One region of the Planococcus sp. VCh962 genome, then DNA from elsewhere that is predicted to be linked to it. Evidence: predicted binding sites of a transcription regulator. Region 1 holds the regulator's gene; the other holds the start of a gene.
What was found. Region 1 encodes LexA, which represses DNA repair genes until DNA is damaged. Its sites were predicted from a motif close to CGAACATATGTTCG; they were not measured.

Region 1 (7,412 bases):
AATTGTCGGTTTGTCAGATGATTGTTTAGCTTGAGCGATTTTCTCAGACAAATCGTCCAATTCATTGCCGTTTTCAACGCGCAAATAGTTCCAGCCGTAAGACTCAAAGCGTTTCTTAATATCTTCAGAGAAGCTCATGTGAAGATCGCCGTCTAATGAGATGTCATTGCTGTCATAAAGTACTACCAATTTATTTAACTTCAAATGGCCAGCCAGTGAAATAGCTTCACCTGCAACGCCTTCCATCAAGTCGCCATCTCCGCATAAAGCGAATGTGTGATGGTCTACAACATTCAAGTTTTCTTTGTTGTATGTAGCCGCTAAATGGCGTTCTGCCATTGCCATTCCAACCGCCATACCAATTCCTTGGCCAAGAGGACCTGTGGTTGCTTCCACGCCTTCTGTGTGGCCGTATTCAGGGTGTCCTGGAGTTTTCGAATCCCATTGGCGGAAGTTTTTGATTTCATCCAATGTAAGGCCGTAACCGCTCAAATGAAGCAAGCTATATAAAAGCATTGAACCGTGTCCAGCCGACAAGACAAAACGGTCACGGTTGAACCATTTAGGGTTTTTCGGATTATGGTGCATATGTTTCGTCCATAATGTATAAGCCATAGGAGCAGCTCCCATAGGCAATCCAGGATGCCCGGAATTAGCTTTCTCGATAGCATCAATGGAAAGTGTGCGAATCGTAGTCACTGCAAGTTGATCTGCATGGTTTGACATAAAAAAACATCCTCTCTAGAACAAAATTTCATCCCTTACTAGTGTAGTCAACAATAGAAAAGAATACAACGAAAAAGAGAATAAGTATTAATTTAAATACTTATTCTCCCGGATATTCTTGATTTTTTCTGGAGTTACATCGTCGCCATTCGGATCGATCACTTTTACGTTTTCAATGGTTCCGCGCATCGTTTTCCGGAATGTCTGCAAATACTCTTGACGAAGTAAAGATTGTTCTTTTGCTTCTTCTATAGACAAGCCCGCTTTTTTAGATTTTCGTGATAATTCATTAATTCGATTTAATTTATCTGGTGATAACATCAAACCCCACCTTTCTTCTTACATATCGTACAAAAGAAGATGGTTTTCTGCAATATATTAGCCCTGTTTCATTTGTTCGAATTCTTTATAACGGCGATGGACAGTCGCTTTGCTTGCCTGGTAGCCAAATCCTTGCAGCGTAACGGCGATTTCATGGAAGGTCAGTCCGTTTTCCTTTAAGCTGACGATTTGGTCAATCGGCAAATCAAGGCGCTCCCTTCCTTCCGGATTGCCTTTCCCTTTTAGATTCTTTTCGGGTTTATAGCCGTTTTCAACAGCACGTTTCATGCCTCGTTTAATTTTGGCGTTATGTATTTTTCGCTGGTATTCCTCTACGATCGCTAAAATTTCCAGCACCATATCATCCATATCATTCAAGGCAATCGGTCCTTGGTCAGATAAAGTGTAGACTTCCACGCCGTATTTTTTCATGACATGCAAAAGCGCGATGCGGGCATGCCCTCGTCCAAGACGCGTTTCATCCTGGATAAAAACAGCATCTACTTTTTCCGTCTTGATGCAGTTAAGCATTTCCAACAAGCCTTCTCGGTCCATTTCATAGCCGCTATGCTGATCAGAAAATATTTGGTCCACAATATAGCCTTGTTCAAATGCAAATTTTAGCAGCTCTTCTTCCTGTCTCTCGAGCGAAGTTTCCTGTGTATCTTTCGTGGTGCTGACGCGGCAATAAATTAACGCAGTTTTTTTCATTCTGCATCACCTGCCAGCTTGATGGTTTCATCTGGGGTGTATTTGAGTTGGTCACTCGGAATCTTAAGTGATTGGCCGGCAACGATTTTGGCAGTAGTCAATCCGTTTTCCTTCATAATTTCATCGATCCATTGCTGATGGGGAGTGTCTCCACTGAATGATTCAGCCAAAGTCCACAGAGTATCGCCTTCTTCAATTTGGACGTGGCTTACTTGTGTTTTTTCATTGTTATGGGTGATTACCGAAAAAATGGAGAATATAAGAATAAGCGTAAATAATGCTGTAAAATAAGAGTTTTTTCGAATGATTGTCATGTGAACCGCCTCCTAAGAATATGTGTTCGGAATGTATGTTCTTATATTAATGCGAACAAGTGTTTTTGTCAACAAATAAATTCGAACCTATGTTTGCATTTCATATCCCAAGTTGGTATACTATGGGTAGAAAAACATACTGAACAACTAAAAAGAGGTGAAACTGTTGAAAAAAGTATCGAAACGCCAAGAAGATATTTTGACTTTTATAAAAGATGAAGTTCGTGCTAAAGGTTATCCGCCTTCCGTTCGTGAAATCGGAGAAGCAGTTGGCCTGGCCTCCAGTTCGACTGTCCACGGCCATCTGGCCCGGTTGGAAAGCAAAGGACTGATCCGCCGTGACCCGACTAAACCGAGAGCCATTGAAATCATTAGCACAGAAGATGCGCTAATTGAAAGAAATCCAGTGTTGCATGTTCCGTTGATCGGGAAAGTTACTGCAGGGCTGCCGATTACCGCCATCGAAAATGTGGAAGAGTACTTCCCGCTGCCTCAGACATACGGTACCGAGGATGACCATATTTTCATGCTTGAAATCATGGGTGAAAGTATGATTGAAGCTGGTATTTTAAACGGTGACTACGTTGTAGTTAAACAGCAGCAGACAGCTAACAACGGAGATATTGTCGTTGCGATGACTGCAGATGATGAAGCAACAGTGAAACGCTTTTTCAAAGAAGATAATTACTTCCGCTTGCAGCCTGAAAATTCTTCGATGGATCCGATTATCGTCGATCAAGTTTCTATTCTGGGCAAAGTGGTTGGCGTCTATCGCCAAATCCTATAAAAAAAACGCTGAGAATTTCTTCTCAGCGTTTTTTTATTTTGAGTTCGTCGTAAATTCCATTGCTTGTTTTTCCAATTAATATGCAAGTTATTTAACACAAGAAAATGCCAGCATAACCGGAATTCTTTTGCGCCTCCGGTACTCTGCTTCACTGCTGAAATTTTCCCGTTTAGGTTCCCCTTCACGCAAGGACTCAATCTTAAAGCCTGCCTCCGCTAAGGCATTAAAATATTGTTCGGTGGTTCGATGATGTTTTACGACGATTTTATCCATCCATGGCTCTTTACGTTCGCCGGAATTAAAATAATCATCCACAATCCAATTCCCTCTTTTTTCGCCTTCTTTTTTGCTGATAAAAGAAGAAGTTGTCAAAGGATGCTGAACGCTGAAGACAAATTTGCCGTTATCTTTTAACGCCTGATGCACTTTTTTAAACAGCTCTTGGATATCGGCAACATAGTGAATGGCAAAGCGGGACATAACTATATCAAATTCATTGTGGGGAAACGCATAAGTTTCCATCGTTTCTTGCAGAATGACGCTTTTGGTGCCTTTCAGTTCATTTTTTGCCAGCCAAGCCATCTGATCCGAACCTTCTACACCCGTGTAATGATCCGCTCCAGCCAATAACAGCTCTTTACCGAAGCTGCCTTCTCCGCATCCAAGATCCAGTAGATTCCTGCCTTTCACCTTTCCCAGCAATTCTATGACGATTGGCCTTTCAATGGCATTATTCGGACTTTCTTCCCGGTTTCTTCTTGCCAGAAATTGATTTAAAAAATCTTTCTGATCATACGCACTGGCTCCTTTGAATTCCATTCATGCCCATCCCCTTGTCGGAAAAATCTCTTATTTTAAGTATAAAAAAAGCATGCGCTGCTTGAGCGATGCTTGTTTTTATCAAGATTGGTTGACCACGATATACTTGACAAGATTAATCGTGATGCGATAAATTTTACCGCTGGCTTCATCTGTTACGTCATAAGTTCCGTTTGAAGGGATTTTCCCTAAAGCAGCCTCTTTATCCGTGGCCTGTACAGAAAGGACTATCGTATTCCCTTGGTCAAAATAGAATTCCACTTGAAATGTTTTCATTCACTGACCTCCTCTGTAAGCTCCCTTTAGTTTACCACAACTCAATATTATTGTTGACCGTATATTTGTTTATAAGCGATGACTTTCAATGCCAGCATCTCTTCTTCCGTCAAATCCTGTTCCAGTTTTTGAATGGCTTCCTGATGAGACATCGTTCCGTTTTGGACACCACTCTGGATATTTTTTAATTCTGTAACTCCTACTTTTTGGATCAATACCCGTGTTGCCTGTCCGGTTGAGTTGAATGGCAAGGAACTTTCGTCAGCCGCTTTTGCTTCTTCGATATAGCCAGCAAGTTCAGGATCATTTTCTACATACGATTGGATTTCTTCCAATTGTCCGCTGTTGTTCAGTTGTTCAGTTGCTTCTTCCACCATTTTCTCTGAAGCCATATTGGTACCGAAATAATACACACCAATTGCCCCAAGAAACAGCACGATGAGCAATACAATTAAAATTTTCAATATCTTCATCCAATGCTCCTCCAATATTCATACTTCTAATTAAGACGCCTGTTATTCTATTATGTTACAGATCCCGAAAAAAACAATACCCCGAACCCGGACTCTTTTATTGGAAAGGATCCGGCTTCAGGGTGTTGTTAAAACTCATTTAACTTTTGTTCTTCAGTTTCCGCTGTTCTGCTATCCACCAATCAATATGGTTTAGATCAAAAATAATCATATCGCCATAAGACTGGCTATGCGGAATCTTTCGCTGGGTTATGAATTCTTGTACCTTGTCTTCAGTCATCGGATAATCCGCTGCCTCCAGGTATTTCAGCAAGCTCTTTATCCCTTGAATCTTTGTCATTTAATCACCCCCACAAAATCCTCCTGGCGGCAACCGCCATAGAAAATTCAGTACGGATTATTAAAGAGGGAAAGACTTATATATACATACCCTTATTTCAAAAAAGTAATCTCCCCTGTTTCAGAAGCTGTTCAGCCGAATTTAATTATTTCTTTTAAGCGCTTTTCTTAACCGCCTCTTCTTGAAGTAGTAACCGGCTCCGTGTAATCTTTTATTTTCACCAATTTAACGTCCGCTTTGTTAAAAATATTCAGTTCACCAAATACATCTTCATATTGGACGATGCTTTCAGACAGAGCCATAGCAGTCACGTTTTCTCTTGACTCCGCTTCTACCGTTCTTTCCACTGTAAGTCCTTTTTCCAAAAAATACTGGATGACGAATTTCTTCACGCTTTCACCTCCTCCTTTAAATTTTCTTCAGCAGGAAGGCATATCCCTTTTGAATTTTATTTAAAGATAGCAATTACATAAAATCAGTTAAAAAGTCCCTGCCTTCTTTTTTTCCATATAAAAACCGTCAGCATTTAAATGCTGACGGTCATTGATCAATAATATTTCTCTATTTTAATTTCCTAACTGTTTTATCTGTTCCACAATGCCGGTGATTTCTTGAAGGGATTTGAATGCTTCCGTGTTTTCCAATACTTCGGAATCGAGTTTGCCATTCTCTATATTATCCAAGTATAAATCGATTCCTTCAATCGCCCGATTGTTTTGATTGACCACTTGTTGATGAAGATCCGCACCAAGTTCGGGTGCCTCAAGTTGATTGAATTCTTCAATCGTTGCTTTCATTTCCTCCAACCGTGCTTCAAGTTCACGGGCCGCTTGTTCGTCGTTGACTGCTTGTTTTGCCAAATCAGGAACTTCCTGAGCAAAAGCACTGGCTTCATTGGCGTACTCTGTTGCTTCGGTTGCGTAATTCAATGTATCGGTGACTCCATCTAGAGCAGAACAGCCGCTCAGCAAAATACCACTGGCCAACAATATCGCTAGGTATTTTTTCTTCATCTATTTTCCTCCATATATGCTGTAATGGTGGTATCAGTATAGCACGGCCGAAAAAATCCTCCTAAGAATATGACCACCTTCAATAACAGATTCAGGTTAATTAAAAAACCGCCGGAGCCTCAGAGCCTCAACGGTTTTCTTGTTAATATACCTTCAGATGTTGTGCGCGTTCCCGCAAGGAGAATCCAATGCCTATTAAGCCCTAGCGTTTGTTCGATCTCTGGATTTTTTTATTTATGCGTACCTGTAAAGAAGAAATGGACCATATTGAAAACCAGGAATTGGCCATCCTTATCTTCACTCGTTTTCCTCATAAAAAACCCGGTTTATACCAAAGAAGCATATTACCAAAAATAATCCCTCTGCCAAATGAAAGCAGAGGGATTTATTATTTAGTCAACTAGCATTACCTTGACAATATTATCGACTGGCAATTGTTTCATTCCAAATGGTTCATCAAAGACAATTGTTCTCGTCTGAGGATCCATTTCCACTATTCTCCCGACATGGAAATGAAGGTTATGGTCTTTCCACAATTGCATCCGGACTGGGCATTTTCGTATTAGCGCACTTTCCAATTTTTCCTCGATTAACTGTTTTGCCTTTTCATCTAATTTTGGTCTCTTTTCCTGTTTATCTTCTGCATACCAATCGCTTAAGAATTTCATATGCTCTGACAACCTCATTCCCTGCCACTTAAAATTTCTTTTTTCTACATGATTCCCTACTTGCTTCAGCTCTCTATTGAGTAGTACCATAACCTTCATCCTCCTTTCATAACTCTTTATTAATAATATTATACAGAACATTCGTTCTTATTTCAAGAATAATAAGAAATTTTTGACCTGTTTGCATAATAACCGCTTTCGATTAACTGTTTTTAAATTTATTTGTCAAATTATGCTTCCCTCTAATGCGTACCGTCTTATGAAGTTTTAGTTCCAATGGCGAGAGTTAATGCAACAGTTCATGTGGCCTGTAGTTCGATACCGCGAGTTTTATATAAGATTAAAATCTCTGGATTTCGCCGGATTGCAGAGAACCGCCTTGCCGGCTCTCAGGCTCTTTTGAATGATTTTAATGTTTCTAAATCATTATATGCTTTAACTTCAACTGGTATAGCAAACCTCAGTACAGAACAAAAAACCGCTGAAACCTTTAGGTTCCAGCGGTTTTGTCTTTTCTTAATACATTTTCAAATACTGTTCGCGTTCCCATGGATGTACGGCAATACGGAACATATCCCATTCGATTTCTTTTGCTTCAACGAAGTTGTTGAGGATGTGTTCGCCAAGTGCATCTTTCATTACATCATCGCTTTGTAGCTCTTGAAGAGCCGCATACAATGTTGGTGGAAGGTCTTGGATACCTACTGCTTCGCGTTCTTTTCTATTCATCGCGTAGATGTTGCGGTCAACCGGTTTTGGCGGCGTCATTTTCTTTTTGATGCCGTCAAGGCCAGCAGCTAACAATACTGCCATCGCTAAGTAAGGGTTCGCTGACGGGTCAACCGAACGCACTTCCACACGAGTTGACAATCCGCGTGATGCTGGGATACGGATCAACGGGCTGCGGTTTTGTCCTGACCAAGCTACGTAGCAAGGTGCTTCGTATCCTGGAACAAGGCGTTTG
Region 2 (7,412 bases), 710 kb from region 1:
CTCCTTTTCATTTCGTTTCAAGCTTTCCAGAAATTAATGCATGCTCTTTCAACTTTATGATTACTCCTTGCTTTTCAGGATGGCCATACCGAGCTGTTTTTTAGCCTTTTCTCTTGCTTGCTTTCTTGCCGTATTTTTTATCTTCCCTTATGTAATTTTCTACATGTATTGCCTCGAAAAGCGCTTTATGCCTTTGGGCATAAAAAAAGGACGGCCGCAGCCGTCCTTCTGTTACTCCACTATGCCGTTTTGCAGCATATACATCTTATGGTAGAGTCCCCGTTTTGCCAGCAGTTCCTGATGTGTGCCGCGTTCGACAATTTCCCCATGGTGCAGCACCAGAATCAGTTCGGCATCTTGGATGGTGCTGAGCCGGTGTGCGATGGCAATCGTCGTCCGCCCTTGCCTCATATGTTCCAGGCCTAGTTGAATCGCCACTTCTGTTTCTGTATCAATGTTGGCGGTCGCTTCATCGAGCACCAGGATTTTCGGATCGGTGGCCATGGTCCGCGCAAAAGCGACGAGTTGCCGCTGCCCGCTGGAGAAAGTGGACCCCCGTTCCGTGACTTCCTGCTTGAAGCCGCGCGGCAGTTCATTGATAAAGCGGTCCGCTTGCACAAACTGCGCCGCGGCATGGACCGCCCCGTCTGTCATGGCTTGGTCATGGAGCCGGATGTTGCTGTCGATCGTGCCGTAAAACAAGAACGGATCTTGCAGCACCAGTCCCATTTTCCTGCGCAATTCTTGTGTCGGGAAATCTTTTACCGACTGCCCATCGATCAAAATAGCCCCTTCTTCAAATTCATAAAACCGCATCAGCAAATTGATGATGGAACTTTTCCCGCTGCCGGTATGGCCCACCAGCGCTACTGTCTGCCCAGGCATCGCCGTGAAGGAAATGTTTTTCAAGACATCGGTCTTGCCGTCATAGGAAAAAGTCACATTGCAAAATTCGATTTTCCCTTCGGTGATTTCGCCTGCTGTTCCGGCTTGTGAAGGCGCTAAATCTTGTTCATCGAGCAATTCGAACACTCGGGATGCCGAGACAATCGCTTGCTGGAAAATCGACAGCCGTTCCATCACTTGGTTGACCGGTTCGAAAAAGCGGTTGATATACGCCACAAAGGCATACAGCACTCCGACTTCCACCGTGTTTGAGAACGATGTGACACCGAAATAACTCAGCAGCAAGATCAATGCCAGCGCATAGACCAAATCAATAGCCGGATGCAGCAGCAAGCCGTCCAGCTTGATGTTGCGCTTGCCTGCCTGCCAATGCTTGCTGTTGATGTCATTGAATTCATCCTGCAGCCGCGCTTCCTGCCCGAACGCCTGGATCATGCCCATGCCTTGCAGTGATTCCGACAATTTGGCGTTCAATTGGCCAAGCCGTTCACGCAGATCCTGGTAAAATTCCGAACTGTATTTGCGGTACAGATACATGAGCCATACCAGTATTGGCAGCACCAAGAGCGTAATGAGCGCGAGCCGGACATTCAGGAAGAACATGGCGATATAAACCCCGACAATCAAAAACGCACTTTGCACAAAGCCGATCAGTACGCTGACGAACATGTCCTTGATGGCTTCCGTGTCATTGGTGACCCTTGAAACCATGCTGCCGGCAGGTGTCCGGTCAAAATAGCGCATGCCGAGATGCTGGACTTTTGTAAATACATCGATGCGCAGCTGCTGGATGATTTTCAGCGCCGTTTCCTGGAATTTCAACAATTGAAAATAACTGATGATGACGTTGGATACTTGGATAAACAAATACCCTAATGCCAGCCCGGCAATCGGCCCTGTTGGAAAAACGCCGGGCGTCAAATAATCGTCGATGAAGGTCTTGATCAACACCGGGCCGAGCACATCGCCAACGACAGTCAAAACCAGCAGAAACATCGCGATTGCAAGCATTTTTTTATGCGGCCCCAAATACTTCAGCAGCCGTTTAAAGACGATCCATTGGTCTTTGCCGGTCAATTCTTTTTGTTTGTCCATTACGCTTCGCCTCCTTGCTCGACGAGCGCTTCCAATTGCTGCAGCTCATACATTTCATAATAACGCCCTTTTTTCTTCATCAGCTGCTCATGTGTCCCGATTTCCGCGACCGTCCCTTCGTGCATCACCAGAATTTGATGGGCATGCTGGATGGCACTGAGCCGGTGCGACGTGATGATTGTCGTTTCACCGGTGCGCATTTTTCTCAACGAAGCGAGAATCGCTTCTTCTGTTTTCGCATCGACTGCTGACAAGGAATCGTCCAATATCAACAGTTCCGGCCTCATCATCAATGCACGGGCAATGAAAATCCGTTGTTTCTGCCCACCGGACAGCGAGACGCCCCGCTCTCCGACAACGGTGTTGTAGCCATCCGTGAAATTCACTATATCTTCATGGATATGGGCGAGCTTTGCCGCTGCGTGCACTTCGTCGGTCGTGGCATCTGGCCGGGCAAAGGCAATATTGCCCGCCACCGTAGTAGAAAACAGGAAATGATCCTGCGGCACGTAGCCGATTGCCTCGCGGAGCCGCTGTTTTTTATAATCGTTGACGGAAATTCCGCCGAATGTGATTTCGCCATCATAATCATCAAACTCCCGCAGCAACAGACGTAAAATGGCGGATTTGCCGGAACCGGTCTTGCCGACGATGCCAAGTGTCTCCCCGCGCCGCAAAGTGAAATAAACATCCTGCAGCGCCGCGCGATCATCGCCGGTAAATCTGAATCGCTCCAGTGAAAAGACAATATTGCCCTGAGGCCGCAAATCAACGGCATCTTCCCGGTCATCAATTTCAACCGGTTCTGCGAGCAGTTGGCGGATCCGGTCATAAGAGGCCCGTCCGCGTTCAACGATGTTGAAGAGCCAGCCAAAAGCGAGCATTGGCCAGATCAACAGGCCAAGATACGTCGTGAAAGCCACCAAATCGCCAATCGTCATTTCCCCATTCAAGACAAAATAAGTGCCGAAGCCGAGCGTCAGGAAATAACAGACGCCGATGATGGCGGAAATGGTCGGGTCAAACAGCGAATCGACACGTGCTACGCGGATGTTTTCATCGACGACAAGGTCGGACAACCGCTTGAAATCTTCGACATTCTGTTGTTCCTGGCCGAATGTCTTAATGACTTTCATGCCGGAGATGCTTTCCTGGGTTTTGTCATTTAAGCTTGAAAACGCTTCTTGCGCTCCGTGAAACCGTTCGTGCAGCAGTTTGCCGTAATAATTGGTCATATATGCCATCAAAGGCATCGGCAATAACACAATCACCGTCAATTTCCAATTGACGGTGAGGGCCATCGCCGCAATGACAAAGCCCCCGGTCGCAATGGAATCGACCAGCGTCAAAACGCCGACTCCTGCCGTTTGCTGCACGGCCTGCAAGTCATTCGTGGCATGGGCCATCAAGTCGCCGACCCGCCGCTTTTGGTAAAACGCCGGTGACATTTGCGTAAAATGATGGAACAGCCGCTCCCGCAGATTCCTTGCCAGAAGAATGGATGAGCCAAAGATCATCAGGCGCCATGCATAGCGCAGCGCATACATGAGGAGTGCTGAAGCCGCCAAAACCCCCAGCCATTTCACTAAAAAAGCAGGCGTCAGAGTGCCTTGGCTGATTTCATCGACAACAAAACCGATGATGCGCGGCGGCAGCACTCCAAGAAATGCCACGAACAACAGCAAAACAACTCCGCTGATGTATTGCTTTTTCCTTTCCTTGAAAAACCAGCCCAACTCCCAAAAAACGCGCATAATTTTTTCCCCTTGCTGTCTAGAGTATATGTATGGATTTATTCTTTTTTTATTTTAACAAGCTTATTCACGGAAAGATAGAAATAATTCGAGTTTTGAAATAAATTCGGGTTGTCTGGGGAATGTTCTTTATCGGAACGGAGCTTTCAATCGGATTTTTTCTGAATGATGGATCTCAGTCTTCCGGTTCATCAATGCTGCCATCCGCTTTATGGCCGCCGATTAAATTTGCCCGTTCGAGCGCCGTGCCAGCTTCTGTATAAGATACCGCGCGCAGTACGGCAGTCGGGCCATATTTTGCCCGCAATTGGTCCATCGCTTCCCCTAATTTCCGGTTCTGCCATTTCCGCTGTTCAAACAGGCTCAATTGCATCGATGTTTCATCTTCCAATTTCGTCAGCGTAAGGGCAAGCCTTCTTGCCGGCCGGCCGTCATAGAATTCCGACAGCAATTCTTTGCACACAGCATAAATTTTCAAGGTATCGTTTGTCGCTTCCTCAATGGTCCGTGAGCGGTTAAAGCCACCGCCAAACGCTTTTTTGCTGTAGCCGACCGCAAGCGTTACCGTGCGTCCTGCTTTCCCGGCTGTTCGGGCGCGCATGGCGACATCTTCCGCCATTTCCAGCAGCACCGCCGAAATATCCTTTGCCGTGGTGTAATCACGGTAAAGGATCTGCCCTTTGCCATAACTGACTTGCCCTTCCACAAGCGGCGCGCCGAGTTCCGACAAATCGATGCCCCAAGCATGATGATAAAGCTGATTGCCGAGAATGCCGAAACTTGCTTCAAGCTGCGCGAGTTCACAATGCGCCAAGTCACCGACTGAAAAAATTCCCATGCCATTCAAAGTAGCCTCCAGCCGTGCCCCGATGCCCCACATTTTGCTGAGCGGCGTAACCGGCCATAACTTTTCCGGCACATCGGCAAAAGTCCATTTTGCAAATCCTTCCTTTTTCGCTTCCAAATCGAGCGCCAGCTTCGCCAGCAGCATATTCGGTCCCATGCCGATAGCGGAAGGCAGGCAAAACTGGCGGATGATATCGTCCTGGATGCGTGCTATGACTTCTTCGGGGGTGCCCCATAATTTTCCGGTGCCGCTCAAGTCCACAAAACTTTCATCGACGCTATAGACGTGGATTGCTTCAGCCGGCACGTACTCTTTCAGCAAGCGGGTAATTTCCATCGACACTTTTAAAAAGAAGCCCATTTTCGGTTCGATTTTTTGGATGCGCGGATCATCCGGAATTTCAAACAGCCGAGTGCCGGTCCTGACCCCGAACTCCTTCTTCAATACCGGCGACGCTGCCAGCACCACACTGCCGCGCCGCTCCTGATTGCCGATTACGGCAATGCAAGCGGTCAACGGATCGAGGCCTAGGTCGATTGCAGCGCAACTGGCATAGAAACTGCGCATGTCGAGGCAGATGATGGGCCGTGTTTCCAATTCCTCATACATGACTTTTGCCTCCCTTTTCTTTCCCTTCTATAAGCATATACGAACACTTGTTCTTAATCAATAACCGTTTTCTGTTGCTATTAAACCATTGCAAAGCATTTTGGTTCGTTGCCCTGCTAGGTGAAAAGAAAGTATTTAGGCTCGGAAGGAAAGTATTGGTGCCCGCAAGGAAAGTATTTCAATGGAAACCGGTCTTAACTAGCAGCTCAACTTAAAATTCACCAAGTGGGATAAAGGAAATCTTAGCTTCATTCTAAAAGATCCCTAAGGCTTAAGGCATTTGCCAAACGTAAAAATTGCCATAGTAAAAGCCGATTTTCCTTAGGGGAGAGGAAAATCGGCTTCTAGCTTCCAGATGCGGGTACCAAGCGCATCTGGCTTATATGATTGGACTTTTTACCCGATGAGTTGCTTGGCAAGTCCCAGTTGATGTTTTACTTGATCAAATCCTGTGCCCCCGAGCGAGTTTCTGCGCTTTACCGCAGTTTTCGGCTTCAAGGTTTCGTAGATGTCTTCGCCAATCAACGGGCTGGCCTCCTGCAAATCCGACAGCGGCAGGTCTTTCAGGAAATAACCGCGCTGGATGCAAGTGAACACCAGTTTTCCGGTCACGTCATGCGCTTCGCGGAATGGCATACCCTTTGCTGCCAAGTAATCGGCGAGCTCTGTGGCATTCGAAAAATCCGAATGTACAGCTTTTTCCATAGAATCGGTGCGGACTGTCATCGTACGGACCATGCCTTCAAAAATCGGCAAGGACCCCATCAATGTATGGACCGTATCAAACATGCCTTCTTTGTCTTCTTGCATATCTTTATTGTAGGCAAGCGGCAGGCCTTTCAGCGTCGTAAGCAATCCGAAAAGGTTGCCATAGACGCGACCGGTCTTGCCGCGGATCAGTTCGGCCATATCCGGGTTTTTCTTCTGCGGCATGATGCTTGAGCCCGTTGAGAAAGCATCATCCAGTTCGATAAAGCGGAATTCTTCACTTGACCAAAGAATGATTTCTTCGGCAAAACGGGACATATGCATCATCAGCATTGAAGCATTGCTGAGAAATTCAACGATAAAGTCGCGGTCACTGACGGCGTCCAGGCTGTTTTGGTAAACGCCGGAAAACCCGAGGAAGCTGGCTGACAATTCACGGTCAATCGGGAAAGTCGTGCCCGACATCGCCCCGGCGCCAAGCGGCGACAAGTCGATGCGTTTCAGCGATTCCGACAAACGTTCTTTATCGCGTTCAAGCATCCAAAAATACGTCAGCAAATGATGGCCAAATGAAATCGGCTGTGCACGCTGCAAATGGGTATAGCCTGGCACCACAGTTTCCACATGGGCTTCCGCCTGCTCGACGATGGCCGACTGGAACGCAGTAACCGCTTCTATTATTTCTTTTACCCGGTTTTTTAAATAAAGATGCATATCGGTCGCAACTTGGTCATTGCGACTTCTCGCTGTATGGAGTTTGCCGCCGACCGGGCCGATTTCATCGATTAAATGTTTTTCCAAGTTTAAGTGGATGTCTTCGTTCGAAACGCTGAATTCCAAATCGCCGGCTTGCGCTTTTTCTTTCAGCGTTTGGAGCCCCGATAAGATCAAAGCCGTCTCTTCTTCTGAAAGAATCTGGCAAGCTCCAAGCATTTTGACATGTGCCGTGCTGCCTTCTAAATCTTCCAGGACCAGTTTCTGGTCAAAAGAAATGGAAGCTCCAAACTCATCAACCCACTGTTCGGCCGATTTTTGAAAACGGCCGCCCCACAGTTTGGTCATGATTTAACCCCTACTTTCACGTTTTCAGGAACAACGACTTCTTTTCTATTGACCATGGAATTGACGACTGTCGGAAGGCCCCATAATTCGATAAAGCCGACAGCTGATTCATGGTTGAATGTATCATCCGTTGAATAAGTCGCCAACTGCTCGCTGTATAGGGAGTTTGGTGATTTACGCCCTTCGATGATGGCATGTCCTTTGAACAATTTAACACGCACTGTGCCGTTGACATAAACTTGCGTTTCTTTCAGGAATGATTCCAAAGCGACACGAAGCGGCGAGAACCATAGGCCTTCATAAATCAATTCCGTCAATTTCTTTTCAATGACCGGTTTGAAATGCGCCATTTCCTTCACAAGTGTAATGTCTTCCAGCTCTTTATGTGCCGCAATCAAAGTCATAGCGGCTGGAGCTTCGTAGATTTCACG

Region 2: AC3AQ9_RS05420 (Y-family DNA polymerase) is a predicted target of LexA. The motif match lies at 5,252-5,265, and genes of this name have one in related genera.

The regions. Positions count from the first base shown of each region.
Region 1 covers NZ_JBYLHS010000001.1:348,856-356,267, reverse strand. The annotation lists gene tkt (transketolase) at 1-726, opposite strand, end outside; gene AC3AQ9_RS01825 (DUF896 domain-containing protein) at 814-1,047, opposite strand; gene AC3AQ9_RS01820 (YneB family resolvase-like protein) at 1,105-1,758, opposite strand; gene yneA (cell division suppressor protein YneA) at 1,755-2,072, opposite strand; gene lexA (transcriptional repressor LexA) at 2,239-2,859, shown strand; gene AC3AQ9_RS01805 (class I SAM-dependent DNA methyltransferase) at 2,947-3,678, opposite strand; gene AC3AQ9_RS01800 (hypothetical protein) at 3,760-3,954, opposite strand; gene AC3AQ9_RS01795 (hypothetical protein) at 4,002-4,427, opposite strand; gene AC3AQ9_RS01790 (hypothetical protein) at 4,567-4,767, opposite strand; gene AC3AQ9_RS01785 (hypothetical protein) at 4,935-5,159, opposite strand; gene AC3AQ9_RS01780 (DUF6376 family protein) at 5,334-5,780, opposite strand; gene AC3AQ9_RS01775 (YolD-like family protein) at 6,173-6,538, opposite strand; gene glnA (type I glutamate--ammonia ligase) at 6,965-7,412, opposite strand, start outside.
Region 2 covers NZ_JBYLHS010000001.1:1,061,965-1,069,376, forward strand. The annotation lists gene AC3AQ9_RS05410 (ABC transporter ATP-binding protein) at 232-2,001, opposite strand; gene AC3AQ9_RS05415 (ABC transporter ATP-binding protein) at 2,001-3,755, opposite strand; gene AC3AQ9_RS05420 (Y-family DNA polymerase) at 3,931-5,211, opposite strand; gene argH (argininosuccinate lyase) at 5,608-6,981, opposite strand; gene AC3AQ9_RS05430 (argininosuccinate synthase) at 6,978-7,412, opposite strand, start outside.